Linked DNA regions of Caldimonas brevitalea. The protein of the gene in region 1 interacts with the protein of each later gene in a pairwise test. Links are inferred from orthologs where the notes say so. Each region holds a gene or a part of one and is shown in the gene's direction. Other genes may lie near its edges.

Region 1 (6,561 bases):
ATCTGGGCGCCAACGTCGATTGCGGCCCGGAGCACCTGTTGCAGTTCGCCGTGATGGGCAGCGCGCTGGTGGCGGCCGTGCAGGGCAAGGACAACCCCACCGTCGGCCTGCTCAACATCGGCGAAGAAGCGATCAAGGGCAGCGAAACGATCAAGCGGGCCGGCGAGTTGCTGCGCTCGGTCGCCGAGGCGGGGCACGTGAATTTCTTCGGCAATGTCGAGGGCAACGACATCTTCAAGGGCACGACCGACATCGTCGTCTGCGACGGTTTCGTCGGCAACATCGTGTTGAAGGCGTCCGAGGGGTTGGCCGGCATGCTCTCCAGCTTCATCAAGCAGGAATTCACGCGCAACTTCGCCACCAAACTTGCCGCCATCGTCGCGCTTCCGGTGCTGAACCAGTTCAAAAAGCGCGTAGATCACCGCCGTTACAACGGCGCCGCGCTGCTCGGGCTGCGCGGGCTGGTGTTCAAAAGTCACGGCTCGGCCGACGCCTTCGCGTTCGAGCAGGCCCTGAATCGAGCGTATGATGCGGCCCGGAACCGGTTGCTCGACCGGGTGCATGACCGAATCCTGGAGACGCTCCAGGCCCTGCCGACTGCGGCCGGGTCGGACAACCAGGTGCAGGTCGTAACGACTGCATGACCGTTTCTTCATCCATTCATTCCCGGATCACCGGGACCGGCAGCTATCTGCCACCCCGGCGTGTCAGCAACGCGGACTTCGCGGCCGAGCTGGCGCAACGGGGCATTGAAACCTCCGACCAGTGGATCGTGGAGCGCACCGGCATCCGGGCCCGCCACTTCGCGGCACCGGACGTCGCCTCCAGCGATCTCGCCACGCATGCGGCGCGTCACGCGCTGGAAGCGGCGGGGGTGACGGCAGACCAGATCGATCTGATCATCGTCGCCACGTCCACACCGGACATGATCTTCCCCTCCACCGCCTGCTTGGTGCAGCAGAAGCTGGGCGTGCACGGCTGCGCGGCCTTCGATGTGCAGGCGGTGTGCTCCGGCTTCGTCTATGCCCTGACGGTGGCCGACTCGATGATCAAGGCCGGTGCCGCGCGTAAGGCGCTGGTGATCGGCGCCGAGGTGTTCTCGCGCATCCTCGACTTCAACGACCGCACCACTTGCGTGCTGTTCGGCGACGGCGCCGGCGCAGTGGTGCTCGAGGCCAGCGACCGCCCGGGGCTGTTGGCCAGCGAGCTGCATGCGGACGGCCGCCATGTCGGCATTCTTTGCACGCCGGGCACCGTCGCCGGTGGCCAGGTGCTGGGCGATCCGCTGCTCAAGATGGACGGCCAGGCGGTGTTCAAGCTGGCCGTGGGCGTGCTCGAAAGCGTCGCCCGCTCGGTGCTCGAGAAGGCGGGGCGTACCGAAGCCGACATCGATTGGCTGATCCCGCACCAGGCCAACATCCGCATCATGCAGGGCACGGCCAAGAAACTGAAGCTGCCACTGGACAAGCTGGTCGTGACCGTCGACGAGCACGGCAACACGTCCGCCGCTTCGATCCCGCTGGCGCTCGACCACGCAGTGCGCGGCGGGCGCATTCGTCCAGGAGACACCGTGATGCTCGAGGGCGTCGGCGGTGGCTTCACCTGGGGCGCGGTGCTGCTCGACCTCTGAGTCCGCCACGGCGGCACCCGCCCGTTCTACGCCACTGCGTTTCCTCCACACACACGCTAGCACCGAGATGAGTCAGTTCGCCTTCGTGTTTCCCGGCCAGGGCTCGCAATCCGTCGGCATGCTCGACGTCTGGGGCGACCACGCCGCCGTTCGCGAGACCCTGCAAGAGGCCTCCGATGCCTTGGGCGAGGACGTCGGCCGTTTGATCGCCCAAGGGCCGAAGGAAGCCCTCGACCTGACCACCAACACCCAGCCGGTGATGCTGACCGCGGGCGTGGCCTGCTACCGCGCCTGGTTGGCAGAGACCGGGCGCACGCCGTCGGTGGTCGCCGGCCATTCGCTCGGCGAGTACAGCGCGCTGGTCGCGGCCGGTGTGCTGACCCTGTCCGACGCGTTGCCGCTGGTGCGCTTCCGTGCCCAGGCGATGCAAGAGGCGGTGCCGGTGGGCAGCGGCGGCATGGCCGCGATCCTCGGGCTCGACGCCGCAGTGGTGCGCGAAGGCTGTGCCGAAGCCTCTGCGCGCAGCGGCGAAGCGGTCGAAGCGGTGAACTTCAACGACCCGAAACAGACCGTCATCGCCGGCACCAAGGCCGCGGTCGAGCTGGCGTGTGACGTGTTGAAGGCCAAGGGCGCCAAGCGCGCGCTGGCCCTGCCGGTGTCGGCGCCGTTCCATTCCAGCCTGATGAAGCCTGCCGCCGAGCGGCTGCGCGACCAACTGTCCGCGACGCCGTTCGCCGCCGCCCGTATCGAGGTGCTGAACAATGTCGACGTGAAGGTCGAGACCGAGGCCGCCGCGATTCGCGACGCGCTCTATCGCCAGGCGTTCGGGCCGGTGCGCTGGGTCGAGTCGATCCAGGCGCTCAAGGCCCGCGGCGTCACGCATGTGGTGGAATGTGGCCCGGGGAAGGTGCTGTCGGGCATGGTCAAGCGCATCGATGCCGAGCTGGTCACGGGCGCGATCTACGATCCGGCGTCGCTGGCCGAGGTGAAGGGGCTGCTGCAATGAACGAAATCCAAGCTGCAACGCAGGTTGCGCTGGTCACCGGCGCCACCCGGGGCATCGGGCGTGCGATCGCGCTCGAACTCGCGGGCAAGGGCATGAAGGTGGTGGGCACCGCGACCAGCGAGGCCGGCGCCGCGTCCATCAGTGAAGCGCTGGGCGGCTTTGAAGGCTGCCGCGGCGTGTGCCTGAACGTCAACGATGCTGCCGGCGTCGAAACCACCGTCGAGCGCATCATCAAAGAGTTCGGCGGGCTGCACGTGCTGGTCAACAACGCCGGCATCACGCGCGACACGTTGTCGATGCGGATGAAGGACGAAGACTGGGACGCGGTGCTCGATACCAATTTGAAGGCGGTGTTCCGGCTCAGCCGGGCAGTGATCCGCCCGATGATGAAACAACGTTATGGCCGCATCGTGAACATCACCTCGGTGGTGGGTGCGAGCGGCAATGCCGGGCAGGCCAATTACGCTGCAGCGAAGGCCGGCGTCGCGGGCATGACGCGCGCCTTGGCGCGTGAGCTGGGCAGCCGTGGCATCACCGTGAACTGCATTGCGCCAGGTTTCATCGAAACCGACATGACCAAGGCGCTGTCCGACCAGCAAACCGAGGCCTTGATGAGCCAGATTCCGCTCGGCCGGCTGGGGCGCGCCGAGGACATCGCCCACGCGGTCGCCTTCCTGGCATCGCCACAGGCGGGCTATATCACCGGGGCCGAGCTGCACGTGAACGGCGGCATGTACATGAACTGAGCGAGCGGCGCCGCATGCGGCGGCGTCCCACCGGCTGGAGCCCGTCCGGAGCGGCGGCAAAGCGGGGACCGAAAAGCTGTCACCCCCTTCGCCGTAGAATCACGGGCTGTTTTTTGAAAACCCTCCTGGAGGAGTCATGAGCGATATCGAAGCACGCGTCAAAAAGATCATTGCCGAACAACTCGGCGTGGCCGAAAGCGAGGTCACCAACGAGAAGGCGTTTGTCGCCGACCTCGGCGCTGACTCCCTCGACACCGTCGAACTGGTGATGGCACTCGAAGACGAATTCGGCATCGAGATTCCGGACGAAGAGGCAGAAAAAATCACCACCGTCCAACTGGCCATCGACTACGCCCTGAAGCACCAGAAGGCCTGATCGGCCTGCCGGGTTCCCGACTGAACAGAGTATTCCGCGCATGAGCCGTCGCCGTGTCGTCGTGACCGGTCTGGGCCTCGTGACCCCCGTGGGGAACACGGTGGCCGAGTCCTGGTCCAATCTTCTCGCTGGCAAGCCCGGCATCGACCACATCACCAAGTTCGATGCCAGCAACCTGGCCTGCCGTTTCGCAGGTGAAGTCAAGGGCTTCAACATCGAGGACTACATCCCGGGCAAGGAAGCCCGCCACATGGACACCTTCATCCACTACGGATTGGCGGCTTCCATTCAGGCGGTGCAAGACAGCGGGCTTCCCACCGGCGACGCGTTGAGCGCAGAACTGGCCGAGCGCATCGGCTGTCTGGTCGGCTCCGGCATCGGCGGCCTGCCGATGATCGAGGAGACCCATGCCGAGATGACGGCGCGCGGCCCGCGGCGCATCTCGCCGTTTTTCGTGCCGGCCTCGATCATCAACATGATCTCCGGGCATGTGTCGATCAAGTACGGCTTTCAGGGGCCCAACCTGTCGATCGTCACCGCGTGCACGACCGGCCTGCACAGCATTGGTGCGGCCGGGCGTCTGATCGAACGCGGCGACGCTGACGTGATGATCGCCGGCGGCGCAGAGTCCACCGTCTCGCCGCTGGGCGTCGGCGGTTTTGCCGCCGCCCGCGCGCTGTCCACGCGCAACGACGATCCGAAAACCGCGTCCCGTCCCTGGGACAAGGACCGCGACGGCTTTGTGCTCGGCGAGGGCGCCGGCGTGCTGGTGCTGGAAGAGTACGAGCATGCCAAGAAGCGGGGTGCCAAGATTTACGCCGAACTGGTCGGCTTCGGCATGAGCGGCGACGCCTTCCACATGACGGCGCCCAATGTCGAGGGGCCGCGCCGCTCGATGGTGAACGCGCTGCGCGACGCCGGCATCAACCCCGACCAGGTGCAATACCTCAACGCACACGGCACCTCCACGCCGCTTGGCGACGCCAACGAAACCAATGCGATCAAGCTCGCGTTCGGCGACGAGGCCAAGAAGCTCGTCATCAGCTCGACCAAGTCGATGACCGGGCATTTGCTCGGCGGCGCCGGCGGTATCGAGTCGGCGTTCACCGTGCTGGCCTTGCACCACCAGATTGCGCCGCCCACCATCAACATCTTCAACCAGGATCCGGAGTGCGACCTGGACTACTGTGCCAACACGGCGCGCGAAATGAAGATGGACATCGCGCTGAAAAACAACTTCGGCTTCGGCGGTACCAACGGCTCGCTCGTGTTCAAGCGGGTCTGACGCCTACTTTCCCGCTGCTGCCGCCGCCGCATGTCCACGGCGCCAGCCTTGCAGGTGACAGTCCGGCACTACGGACAGTGGCAAGCCGCGGTCGCCGTGCTGCTCGCGGTTTCGGCCGCGAGCCTGGCCGGCTGGTGGCCGGCCCTGCGCGAACGGCCGGTCCTCGGCGCCGCATTCGGGCTGGTCTCGGTGCTCACCTTCGTGTTGGCCGCCCGGCAATGGCGCCGCCCGCCTTGCCGATTGCAGTGGGACGGCCAGCAGTGGCGCTGGCAGTTGCTGGGGCGCGCCGCATCGGTCGAATACGCCGGGCGTGTCGAGGTGCTGGCCGACCTGGGGCCCTGGTTGTGGTTGCGGCTGTGTCCCGAGCAGGGGGGGTGGCGCGGCCGGCTCTACCTGCCGGTGCAAGCGCGCGGCCTCCCGTTGTCCTGGCACGCACTGCGCTGTGCGTTATATTCGCCCACTCCCGCGGCGTCTTCTTCTGCCGCAACGAACCCCGCACTGCATGAGCGCTGACGCCGATGCCCTCTTGATAGAACGCGTCAAGCGCGGCGACCAGAAGGCTTTCGAGTTGCTGGTGATCAAGTACCAGCGCAAGATCGAGCGGCTGATCGCCCGCATGGTGCGGGATGCCGACCTGATCCAGGACATCGCGCAGGAAACCTTCATCCGGGCCTACCGGGCGCTGCCGCAGTTCCGCGGCGAAAGCGCCTTCTACACCTGGCTGTACCGGATCGCGGTCAACACCGCGAAGAAAGCCCTGGTCGAACTCAAGCGCGACCCGCTGGTCACCGAGAGCGCCTTGTCGTCGGTCGACGACGACGACGAAACTTCCCGGGTGGAGAACGAACTAAGCGATGGTGAAACGCCCGAGGCCGTGCTTTCCTCCAAGGAGATCGCCGCCACGGTGAATGCCGCGATCGAGGCCCTGTCCGAGGATTTACGCCAGGCCATCACGCTGCGCGAGATCGAAGGCTTGAGCTATGACGAGATCGCCGACGTGATGAATTGCCCGATCGGGACGGTGCGTTCACGTATTTTCCGGGCACGCGAGGCGATTGCCGAACGCCTGCGGCCCCTGCTGGACACGCCGGACGGCAAGCGTTGGTGAGTAGGAGTGCACAAATGTTGACGGATGGAATGCGTGTGAGTGGCCTGAGCGCGGAAGCGCGCGAGCGCCTGTCGGCCTTGTCGGACGGCGAGGCCGGCGCCGAAGAGCTGCACAGTACGCTGAGCGGCTGGCGAGAAGATGCGGCGGTGCGGGCCGGCACCTGTGAAACCTGGCACGTTTATCACTTGATCGGAGACGTCATGCGCTCCGACGACCTCTGCGGGCACGGCGAGGACGACAAGTTCCTGGCCCGCTTGCGCGAGCGCCTGGCCCAGGAAGCCGTGGTGATGGCGCCGGCACCGTCCACGGCGCGTGTCGACGCGCCTGATGCGACGGTGCAGGTTGCGAATGGCGCGCCGATCGCGGTCCGTCGGCGCTCCTGGGTGGCCCCGATGGCGGCCGCGGCCGGT
Region 2 (6,636 bases), 3.6 Mb from region 1 along the record:
CCGACACACAGCGCTATGTCAGGTTCTCCTACGCGAGCCGGATGGCCCTGCTCGAAGAAGCGGTGGCCCGGCTGCGTAGCGCCCTCTGACGTTAGCGCCCTGTGCACAGTGTCACGGTGCGTTACTGCGCGCCCCGTTCAAGGGACATTTGTCACGACTCTCACTGTTGAGCCGCCCTATTGCTTCGTCTAAGCTGCCGACGTGGAATTTCAGAAGACCGTCTTTGCCCTCACGCCCGAGCAGGCGTTGGAGGCGGAACGTGCCGCCCTCCGGGCCCGGCAGGACGACGTGAGCGTGACCGCCCCCACGCCCTTGCACCCCGACGGTAGCGACGTCTCGGTCTTCGGCCCCGACGCCTTGATGGGTCTCGGGGGCGCACGCAGCCTGTCTCACGGTCCGTCCTATGACGACCTGCCGACCATCGGCCACATCAGCCGTTACGCGCTCAAGTACCACCTGGGTGAAGGCGGCCTCGGCACTGTTTATGCGGCGCACGACCCGCTGTTATCGCGCCTGGTCGCCATCAAGACGCTGAGCCTCGAACTCTCGCCCGAAGCGCGCGAGCAGTTCAATGCGATGTTCCTGAACGAGGCGCGTGCGGCCGGCGGCCTCAACCATCCCCACATCGTCACGGTGTTCGACGCGGGCACCAGCCCCCAAGGCGCCTACATCGCGATGGAGCTGCTCAAGGGCAAGGACCTGCGGCAGTTGCTGAAGGAAGGCTGGCGCCCGACGCCGGTGGAAGCCGCCCTGATCATCCGTCGCGTCGCCGACGCCCTGTCGTATGCGCACTCGCGCGGTGTGGTGCACCGCGACGTGAAGCCGGCCAACATCTTCATGGTCGGCCGCACCCAGCCCAAGGTGCTCGACTTCGGCATCGCCCGCGTGGCGAGCACGCAGGATGGCTCCGGAGACGACGACTACGTGGCCGGCTCACCCTACTACATGGCGCCCGAGCAAGTGCGCCACGCGCCGGTCGACCGCCGCTGCGACGTGTTCTCGCTCGGGGTCGTGTTCTATGAATTGCTGACCGGCGTCAAACCTTTCCAGGGCTCGACACTGACCGAGATCGCCACCGCCGTCGTGACGCGCACGCCACCGCTGGCCGAAACCGTCAACCGACAGGTGCCGCCGGCGCTGTCCGCTATCGCCTCGCGCGCGATGGAAAAAGCGCCGGAAGACCGTTACCGCTCGGCACGCTTGCTGTCGCGCGAGTTGCGCCACTGGCTCGACGAACAGGCCGAAGCCGCGCAGCACGACGAGCGGCAGGCGGCAGACCGCCGCCACCACCGCAAACAATGGGCGCTCGGCGGCTTGGCCGCCGGTCTGGTGGTGGCCGTGATCGGTGTCAGCCTCGGCGACCTGCTTGCACCTCACGCCCCTGCCGGGTCATTGCCCGAGGCCAAGGCGGCCGCAGGCGTCCCGGCGGTTGCGCCCGCGCAGGCTGCATCGTCGGTGCTGGCGGCGGCGTCGGCCGCTGCGGAGCTGCCCGCTTCCATCACGCTCGACCCGAGCGAAACGCTGGTGGCCGGCACGGTGGCCGTCGCATCCGCAGCCGTCGCCGGCTCCGCGGCCGACAGCGCGGCCCCTGCACCCGAAGCGCAGGACCGCACCGCCGCCGCGGTGGCGGCCGCGAGCGGCAACGGCCAGGTCAACCTGGCGGTCAGCCCCTGGGGCCAGGTCGAAGTCGACGGCGTCGCGGCCGGCACGGTGCCACCACTGACCCGCTTGACGCTCCCGGCCGGCCGCCACACGATCACGATCCGCAACCAGGAGTTCCCGCCCCACAGCGTCACTGTCAACGTGACCGCGGGGCAGCCGGTGACCATCCGACATCGATTTGGATCATGAGACTGCTGTACTGCACCGTCGCGCTCACCGCCGCACTCTCCGGCTGCGCCCAGTTGACCGCGCCGCCCAGCGGGCCGCAGTCGCCGCCGCAGTCCCCGCCCCAGCCGGAAGCCAGGCCCGCGCCCGCTCCCGCGCCGGCGGTGAGCCCGAGCATCATCGAACTCGCCGGGCGGCCGGCCGAACGCGCCCTGCTGTCCGGCATGCGAGCCTACGAAGACGCGCAGTACCCTGAAGCAGAACGCCACTTCGGCCGCGCCTTGCAAGCCGGCCTCGCGTCGCCGCGCGACCGCGCGATCGCCTACAAATACCTCGCCTTCATCTACTGCACCAGCCAGCGCACCTCCCAGTGCGAGTCGGCCTTCCGCTCGGCGCGGCGGGCCGACCCGGGCTTCACGCTGAGCAAGTCGGAAGCCGGCCATCCGCTGTGGGGACCGGTGTTCGTGCGCAGTCAACGGTGAGGCCGGCGCAGCAGCGATAATCGCCGGTCTTCAATCGTGAATACGTCCGCAAGCCGCCGTCGATGACGTGACCGGCCTCGGGCGAGCCTTGATGCATGCCTGACGCCTTGAGCCCTGCGCCCGCGCCGTTTCGATTCCCGGTGCGGGTGTACTGGGAAGACACCGACGCCGGCGGCGTGGTGTTCTACGCCAACTACCTGAAGTTTTTCGAACGGGCCCGCACCGAATGGCTGCGCGCGCGCGGCTACGACCAGGAACGGTTGCGTCAGGAGTCCGGCCTGATGTTCGTCGTGGTACACACTGCCGTCCGGTACCGGCTGCCGGCCCGCCTCGACGACCTGCTCGAGATCAGCGTCGAGGTGCGGCAGGCGGGCGCCGCGTCGATGCAATTCGTCCAACAGGCGACACGCGACGGAACTTTGCTCGCCGAAGGCGATATCAAAATCGGCTGCGTGGACGTGCCGGGCTTTCGGCCCCGCCGCATCCCGGCCGGCATCCTCCAGGAAACAACATGAATCAGGACCTGTCGATCATTCAATTGGTGCTGCACGCGAGCTTCGTGGTGCAGATCGTGATGGCCTTGCTGCTGCTGATGTCGCTCGCCAGCTGGACCGTCATCTTCGGCAAGTTCTTCGGCCTGGGCCGCGTGCGGGGCCTGAACGACGAGTTCGAGCGCGAGTTCTGGTCGGGCCGCAACCTCAACGACCTCTACACGCTGGCCTCCGACAGCCCGCGCAAGGGCGGCCCGATGGAACGCATCTTCGCATCCGGCATGCGCGAGTTTTTGAAGCTGCGCGAGCGTCGTGTCAACGATGCGGGCGCCCTGCTCGACGGTGCCCGGCGTGCGATGCGCGCCAGCTTCCAACGCGAGATGGACGCGGTCGAGTCGCACCTCGCCTTTCTCGCCTCGGTCGGCTCGGTGTCGCCCTACATCGGCCTGTTCGGCACCGTCTGGGGGATCATGCATGCGTTCACCGGCCTGGCCAATCTGCAGCAGGTGACGCTCGCCACCGTGGCGCCCGGCATCGCCGAGGCCCTGGTGGCCACCGCGATCGGCCTGTTCGCCGCCATCCCCGCGGTGGTGGCCTACAACCGCTATGCGCGCGACATCGACCGCATCGCCATCAAGCTGGAAACCTTCATCGAAGAGTTTTCCAACATCCTCCATCGCAACATCGGCCATGCACCGGGCGCCCCCGGGCAAGGCATCCACTGAGGAGCGGCCATGCCAGCCGTCAGTCCCCGCGGCGGGTCACGCCGCCGCACCGTCAGTGAGATCAACATGGTGCCCTTCATCGACGTGATGCTGGTGCTGTTGATCATCTTCATGGTGAGCGCTCCGATGATGACCACCGGCGTGATCGACGTGCCGTCCGTCGGCAAGGCGGCCCGCCAGCCGGACCGGGTGGTCGAGGTGGTCCTGAAAGCCGACGAGAGCCTCAAGCTGCGCATCAACGGCAAGGACAGCGGGGCCACCACGGTCGATCGGCTGGCCAGCGACGTCAAGGGCGCGCTCGAAGGCGCCGACACCGCTCCCGTGGTGATCTCGGCGGACAAGTCGGTCAAGTACGAAGCGGTCGTCAAGATCATGGACAAGCTGCAGCGCGCCGGCGTCCAGCGTGTCGGCCTGTCGGTCAAGACCACCGGTTGATGTCACCCGACCCTGCCATGACCATCAGCACCGAGCGCGACGACCTGCTGCCCCGCCCGCCCGACAAGCGCGGACGTGGGCTGCTGCTGGCCCTGCTGATGCACGTGCTGCTGGTCGGCGGCCTGGCGCTGGGCGTGAACTGGCGCTCGAGCGAGCCCGAGGGGGTCGAGGCCGAGCTGTGGGCGGCAGTGCCGCAGGCCGCGGGGCCGGCCCCCGAGCTGCCGCCGCCGCCCCCGCCGCCCGAGGTGAAGCCGGAACCGCCGAAGCCCACGCCGCCGCGTGCGGAGCCTGAGCCCGAACCCGACCGGCAGGCCGAGATCGCGCTCGAACGCGAGCGCGAGCGCAAACGCAAGGAAGAGCGTGAGCGCGAAGAGGCCGAAGAACGCGAGCGCGAAACCAAGAAGAAGCAGGAAGAAGCCGAGCGCAAGAAGGAAGAGGCCGACAAGAAGCGCCAGCAGGAGGCCGAGCGCGAAAAGCGTGAAGAGGCCGAGAAGCGCGAGAAGGAAAAGAAGCTCGAAGCCGACAAGAAGGCCAAGGAAGCCCAGCAGCGCCGCGAAGAGCAGGAAAAGCGCTTGCAGGCGCAGCGCGACGACCGCTTGAAGCGCTTGATGAGCCAGGCCGGCACCGGCAGCGCCGAGCAAGGTGCACCCACCGGCGGTGCGGCCGCCGGCGGCCCTTCGGCCGGCTATGCCGGCAAGCTGAAGGCGCGCATCCTGCCCAACATCGTGTTCGCCGACGACGCGTCCGGCAACCCGGCGGCCGAGGTCGAGGTGCGCGCAGCGCCCGACGGCACCATCCTCGGCTCGCGTTTGGTGAAGTCGAGCGGCAACACCGAATGGGACCAGGCCGTGCTGCGTGCGATCGACAAGACGCAGACCCTGCCACGCGACGAGAACGGCCGCGTGCCCTCGCCCATCCTGATGACCTTCCGCCCGCGCGACCTGTGACGCGCGCCCCGGCGCCGCCGCGCCGGGCGCTTTCGGCCGCGGCCTCAGGCCTCGGGCGTCAACAGCAGGTCGGTATCGCCCGGGTCGATGCCCGCTTGCATCAGCAGCGTCGTGACCTGCCCGCGGTGGTGGGTCTGGTGGTTGAAGAAGTGGCTGAGGGCCCGCCAGCACGGCTGCGTGCGTGTCGCGCCGCGCGTCGTGGTGTAGCTGAAGTCCGCCGAGACCAGCTCGGGTGTCAGCTGCGCGACGAAACCCTGGATCGCGTGATCCACCTGCGCCCGGTGCAGTCGCAGCGTCTCGAAATCCTCGAACAACTGCATGCCCAGCCCGGTGAAGGGCGGCAGGGCCAGCACCTCGGCATCGAGCATGGGCAGGGGCACCGGCAGCTCAGCGAAACGGCCGAGCCACAGCTTGTCGCCGAGCAACAGATGGTTCAGCGTGCCATGGATGGAGCCGAAAAAATCGCCCCGGTCGCGCTTGCGCTCGGCATCGTCCAGTGCAAGGGCAGAGGCATACAGGCGCTCGTTGAACCAGGCGTTGTAGCGCGCCATCCAGGCATAGTGATCCACCAGCGAGGCAGGCAAGTCGGACATCGAAGCTCCCATCGGCAGCATTGAGTCCGTGCAGTGTAGGGCGGCCGGCCGCCCGCTCGCGGCGCCTCAGCCCCCGCTGGTCGAGGAGGCGAACAAGCGCGAATCAAGACGGCTCGACAGCACGTCGTCCGACGCGTAGAACCGCACCCGGTTGCGCCCGGCCCGCTTGGCTTGATACAGCGCCTCGTCGGCCTGGTTGAGCAGATCGACCAGATCGGCTCGGCCCTGCTGCAACGCCGAGGCGGAGGCATAGCCGACGCCGATGCTCACGGTGCAGCTGAGGAAATTGCGACCGGTGTCGATCTCGAGCGTTTCGAAGCTGCGACGCAACCGGTCCGCGAACACGCGGGCGCCCGGCACGTCGGTGCCGGGCAACACCAGGCAGAACTCTTCCCCGCCGAGGCGCGCGAACACGTCGGTTTCGCGCTTGGCACGCTGCGCGAGGTTGGCCAGTGCCCTCAACACCAGGTCACCCACATGGTGCCCGTGGGTGTCGTTGACCTGTTTGAAATGGTCGATGTCGAGCATCAGCACCGCGACCGACTGGCCCAGCTGCGCCGACAGCGCGGCCAGGCGGCGCGTGTTCTCCTCGAAGCCGCGCCGGTTGAGCGCCCCGGTGAGCGGATCGCGCACGGCCTGGGCATACAGTTGCTCGGCGAGGCGGAAGTTCACCAGCAGCACGAACAGCAGGATCAGCGACCCGGTGGAGACGACGCCGAACACCACCAGGATGGCATTGGCATGGGCCACGACTTCCCGCACATCCCGCCCGCCAGAGGACGCGAGAATGGCGCCGCGCGCCGCCCAGCCGATGGCCTCGGTCAAGGCGCACAGCATCAAGCCGAGGAACAGCGGATGGAAGCGCTTGCCGGCGTTGTGCCGCCATGCCGACCAGGCCGCCGTCAGCCACACGCCGGTGATCACGACAGAGGCCATCACCGTGTTCCACAGCGGGCGTCCGGCAGCCTCGAACCCCAGCCCGGCCACCAGATGAAACGCGGCGACGTACACGATCCAGCGCGGACTGCCGGCCGCGCCGTCAAAACGCCGCAAGCCTTCCGTCAGCAGCGCGATGCCGACCAGCATCAGGCTGTCGCCGAACACGTACAGCGTGCGAGCCAACAAGCCGATCTTCT

Evidence for each region.
Region 2: the proteins of acpP (region 1) and ybgC interact in binary tests that used the Escherichia coli proteins (3 or more experiments, as listed by UniProt). The link is inferred for Caldimonas brevitalea from one-to-one orthologs.

What each region holds. Positions count from the first base shown.
Region 1 is NZ_CP011371.1:5,289,370-5,295,930, reverse strand. The notes cover bases 2,355-5,138. They hold acpP (acyl carrier protein), read left to right. Parts: upstream 2,355-3,518; coding sequence 3,519-3,758; downstream 3,759-5,138. Other genes in these bases: AAW51_RS22270 (hypothetical protein), read left to right, coding at 5,074-5,138; fabF (beta-ketoacyl-ACP synthase II), read left to right, coding at 3,799-5,043; fabG (3-oxoacyl-ACP reductase FabG), read left to right, coding at 2,633-3,382; fabD (ACP S-malonyltransferase), read left to right, coding at 2,355-2,636. Also shown: phosphate acyltransferase PlsX, read left to right, coding at 1-644; AAW51_RS22295 (beta-ketoacyl-ACP synthase III), read left to right, coding at 641-1,630; more of fabD, read left to right, coding at 1,698-2,354; more of AAW51_RS22270, read left to right, coding at 5,139-5,556; RNA polymerase sigma factor RpoE, read left to right, coding at 5,546-6,151; AAW51_RS22260 (sigma-E factor negative regulatory protein), read left to right, coding at 6,166-6,561. UniProt on the Escherichia coli protein: Carrier of the growing fatty acid chain in fatty acid biosynthesis.
Region 2 is NZ_CP011371.1:1,641,042-1,647,677, reverse strand. What follows is about bases 1,256-4,114. They hold ybgC (tol-pal system-associated acyl-CoA thioesterase), read left to right. Parts: upstream 1,256-2,404; coding sequence 2,405-2,824; downstream 2,825-4,114. Other genes in these bases: tolA (cell envelope integrity protein TolA), read left to right, coding at 3,978-4,114; AAW51_RS07150 (ExbD/TolR family protein), read left to right, coding at 3,535-3,960; tolQ (protein TolQ), read left to right, coding at 2,821-3,525; AAW51_RS07165 (TssQ family T6SS-associated lipoprotein), read left to right, coding at 1,848-2,309; AAW51_RS07170 (serine/threonine-protein kinase), read left to right, coding at 1,256-1,851. In the rest of the region: AAW51_RS07175 (pyridoxal phosphate-dependent aminotransferase), read left to right, coding at 1-89; more of AAW51_RS07170, read left to right, coding at 202-1,255; more of tolA, read left to right, coding at 4,115-4,907; AAW51_RS07140 (DinB family protein), read right to left, coding at 4,952-5,500; AAW51_RS27945 (GGDEF domain-containing protein), read right to left, coding at 5,567-6,636.